One region of the Glutamicibacter sp. AOP38-B1-38 genome, then DNA from elsewhere that is predicted to be linked to it. Evidence: predicted binding sites of a transcription regulator. Region 1 holds the regulator's gene; the other holds the start of a gene.
What was found. The regulator HrcA, encoded in region 1, represses chaperone genes, less so after heat shock. The targets are predictions, from matches to a motif close to TTNGCACTCGNNNNNNNCGAGTGCNAA.
Positions count from the first base shown of each region.

Region 2: the regulator HrcA is predicted to act here: its motif matches at 1,007-1,033, upstream of groL (chaperonin GroEL).

Region 1 is NZ_JBQSWU010000002.1:121,843-124,044, reverse strand. It holds gene dnaJ (molecular chaperone DnaJ) at 1-254, opposite strand, end outside; gene hrcA (heat-inducible transcriptional repressor HrcA) at 306-1,319, opposite strand; gene ACT3TP_RS01690 (DUF3097 domain-containing protein) at 1,445-2,202, shown strand, end outside.
Region 2 is NZ_JBQSWU010000005.1:20,344-22,545, forward strand. It holds gene ACT3TP_RS04145 (DUF3263 domain-containing protein) at 6-296, shown strand; gene ACT3TP_RS04150 (LytR C-terminal domain-containing protein) at 342-944, shown strand; gene groL (chaperonin GroEL) at 1,234-2,202, shown strand, end outside.

The sequences.
Region 1 (2,202 bases):
CCGAAGTTCTGGCCTCCGCCGCCGAATCCCTGCTGGCCGTTGCCGTTCAGGTCGCCGGTGGCGTCGAAGTTGGCGCGCTTCTTTTCGTCGGAAAGGACTTCGTAGGCTCGTGTGACGAGCTTGAACTGCTCGGCTGCCCCCTCGCCTGGGTTGACATCGGGGTGCAGCTTGCGCGCCAGCTTGCGGTAGGCGCTCTTGATTTCCTGCGGGGTCGCGTCCTGGGCAACACCCAGCGTCTCGTAATGCGAGCTCACGATATTCGCCGTGTCCTTTCGTAAAAATATAAAACGTTGTTGCTGACGAAACTAGTTCGTCAAAATCTTTGACAGGTAACGGGCAACCGCCCGGACCGAAGACATGGAGGTTGGATAATTCATCCGCGTCGGACCGAGCACTCCAAGCTTGTTCCTGGTGTCCGAGCCATAGGTTGTCGCGATGACCGTTGCGTCGGAAAGCTGCCCGTAATGGTGCTCGGTGCCAATGGCTACCGCCACGCCCCGAGAGTCCGCTTCCAACTCGGAGAACAGCTTCAGCAGCACCACCTGCTCTTCAAGCGCTTCGAGCACCGGGGTGAGCGTCAGCGGGAAATCTCCCACCGAACGGGCAAGGTTCGCGGTCCCCGCCATCACGATGCGCTGGGTGTTAGCCGCACGTGCCATCTCCTGCAAGGAACCGAGCACCGTCATGAACAGCGTATCTTCCAGAAGCTGGAGCGGAATTGATTCGGTGGTCAGCGAACCTACGAGATCTGCCAACTGCCGACCGCCAAAGGCCTTGAGCACGCCTTGCTTCATACCCTGCAGTTCGTCGTCGCTATACGCCCTGGAAGTGCCGATCATCCGCTGGTCGACGGTGCCATTGGAGGCAATCATGACCATCAATACCTGGGATGAGCCAAGTCCGACTAGGTCCAGATTGCGCAGCGATGCGGTGTCATAGTGCGGCACCTGGATCAACGCCACCTGATTCGTCAAACGTGCCAGCAAGCGCACGGTGCTATGCAAGACTTCATCTAAATCCTGGGAATTATCCAAGATTTTGTTGATGGCCTCGCGCTCCGCCCGAGACAACGGCTTAAGCTCGCCGATCTGGTCAACGAATCGGCGATAGCCTTTTTCCGTGGGTATTCTTCCCGAGGAGGTGTGCGGGGCAGCGATGAGCCCCTCTTCTTCCAGCAAGGCCATATCATTGCGAATCGTGGCAGCAGAAACTCCCAGGTTATGCCGATCAAGCAAAGCCTTTGAACCTACCGGTTCATGCGACTGGACGTAGTCCTCCACAATGGCGCGTAAAACGTCCAGACGTCGAAACTCGCTCACGTCAACACCTCCTATGAACTCCGGCAAGGATTTGGCACTCTAACCTATCAAGTGCCAAGTCTAATACCTACATCGGTTGCTAGCATTGGATTTCGAGCGTATTCGATCACAGCGAAAGGCAGTACGTGACCAATTACTCCTGGGGAGCCCACGACCTCAGTGCACCTGCACCGAAAAAACTGCGTCAAGTTCCGATATCAATGGGCCTACTACTCGAAGACGTGGACAGCGGTTGGGTCGGCGAAGTGGTGCGTACCGAGAAGTCCGGAGGAATGCGGGTGATCGTTTTAGAAGACCGGCGGGGCAAGACCCGCTCTTTCCAAGCGGGCTTCGGCTTCCTGCTCGAAGGCGAGCCGGTGGAGATCGTTGAGCCACAAGCCAAGGCATTGGCGCCAAAGACCATGGTTTCAGCTTCCGGTTCCCGGGCGGTCACCGGTTTGAAGGCCCGCGAGGCACGCGCCAGCCGGATCTGGGTCGAAGGCAAGCACGATGCCGAACTAGTGGAGAAAGTCTGGGGCCATGACCTGCGCGTGGAAGGCATCGTCGTTGAGCCTCTGCATGGCGTCGACGATCTTGCCGGCGCCATTCGCGCTTTCAATCCCTCGCCCGAACGGCGTCTGGGGATCTTGGTTGACCACCTGATTGCGGGCACCAAGGAAGAACGTATAGTGAAGGAAGCGATGGCGGTTCCCGGTGCGGCGAATCATGTCCTGATTCTTGGTCATCCGTATGTCGACGTGTGGCAGGCGGTGAAACCGGCAGCACTTAATATTGAGAAGTGGCCGGTGATCCCCCGTGGAACGGATTGGAAAACCGGAATATTACGCGCGTTCGGCTGGCCGCATTCAACTGCCGAGGACATCGGGCTGGGTTGGCAGCGCAT
Region 2 (2,202 bases), on a different contig from region 1:
AACGTATGGCTGGCAATGAGGTTTTAGTGGATTTCGTGATGAACCCCGATTCCGAGCTGGACGAGCGTTCGCAACAGATCTTGAACATGGAGAAGCTGTGGTGGAAGTATGCCGGAGCCAAGGAACAAGCTATTACCAAGCAGTTCTCTATCTCGCCGACAAACTACTATCAGCTACTCAACCAGCTGATCGACACGGATGCGGCGATGGCCTATGACCCAATGCTGGTAAAGCGGTTGCGTAGACTTCGATCTACTAAGCGTCGTGTGAGCGGTACCGTCGGCGGGGAACGCTAAGTTCATAGCCGGCCTCGGCCAGCCAGACCTCGAGCAAGGACAAGAATGACCAACTACCCACGTGACGAATTCGATCGCGTTCCGGAGTTTAGTACCCGCGTTGGGTCGCATCATGCCCACGGCTGGGCGCAGTCTGCCGCCGCCAAGGGCAAGGACAGCAAGCTTCGTTGGGTAGTTCTGTCCGCGATTGCGGTGTTGTTGATTGGTGGTGCCGGATTCTTCTTTGGTCCAGGCGTTGCCGATCGTCTAGCAGGGTCCGAACCGAGGCAAACCTCGGCACCGGCGGAGAGCGAAGGCTCTTCTGACCAAAGCGAAGCCGCATCCGAAAGCGCAACTCCGTCTAGCACCATCGATGACGCTGACGTGTTGTACGGACAACTCATCGGCGTGTACAACGGCGCAAGTATTGCAGGAGCTGCAGGGGCAGGCGAAGAATTGCTTGCCGAGGCTGATTTCACGAATATCGTGACGGATAATTGGACCCGAGACGCCGAGACCTCGACGGTGTATTACATGTCCGAGGCCTACCGGACCACCGCGGAAAAAGCCGCCGAAGTCTTGAACATCGATGAGGTTCTGCAGACCCGGAACATCCCCAACCGAGTTTCGGTCGTCCTTGGCGCTGACGATACGTTGAACTCGAAGTAATAATTAGCTTCGCTCACAGCCGATCAGCTTGCACTCGCCATGCGAGAGTGCCAATATTTGTATTAGCACTCATGCGTTACGACTGCTAATGCCGATCGGTTGTTCGTTTTAGAATCGAACCCTTTCGTCTCGGCGGTTGCTCAACGCACGGAGCGTGAAGAATACCTCAGATAGCGAGAGCTAATCCGAATTGTCGGCCCGATGCCGGCAACGGTGTGCTCGTCCGTCGCGGGCGCTGTCTGTCGGTTGCATTTTCGCAAAATCGTCCCCGAAAGGACCGAAAGCCACTATGGCCAAGATGATTGCATTTGACGAGGAAGCACGCCGCGGACTTGAGCGCGGCCTGAACATTCTGGCGGACGCCGTTAAGGTGACCTTGGGCCCACGCGGCCGCAACGTTGTTTTGGAGAAGAAGTGGGGCGCACCCACTATCACCAACGACGGTGTGTCCATCGCCAAGGAAATCGAGCTCGAGGATCCATACGAGAAGATCGGTGCCGAGCTCGTCAAGGAAGTTGCCAAGAAGACTGACGACGTCGCCGGTGACGGTACCACCACCGCTACCGTGCTCGCTCAGGCTCTGGTCAAGGAAGGCCTGCGCAACGTTGCTGCCGGCGCCGACCCAATCGCGCTACGCCGCGGCATCGACAAGGCTGTAGAAGCCGTCACCGCCGAGCTGTTCACCGCTGCTAAGAAGATCGAATCCAAGGAGCAGATCGCTGCTACCGCTTCGATCTCCGCTGGCGATCCAGAAATCGGCGCACTGATCGCCGAAGCACTGGACAAGGTTGGCGAGCAGGGCGTTATCACCGTAGAAGAGTCCAACACCTTCGGCCTTGAGCTGGAGCTGGCCGAGGGCATGCGCTTCGACAAGGGCTACATTTCCGCATACTTCGTCACCGACGCTGAGCGTCAGGAGACCGTGCTGGAAGACCCTTACATCCTGATCGTCAACTCGAAGATCTCCTCGGTCAAGGATATGGTTTCCTTGCTGGAGAAGGTCATGCAGTCGAACAAGTCGCTGCTGATCATCGCCGAAGACGTAGAGGGCGAAGCACTGGCCACCCTGATCCTGAACAAGATCCGTGGCCTGTTCAAGTCTGTAGCCGTCAAGGCTCCAGGCTTCGGCGATCGTCGCAAGGCAATGCTGACCGACATCGCACTGCTGACCGGTGGCCAGGTTGTTTCCGAGGAAATCGGCCTGTCGTTGGACACCGTTGGCCTCGAAGTTCTGGGTACCGCCCGCAAGGTCGTTATC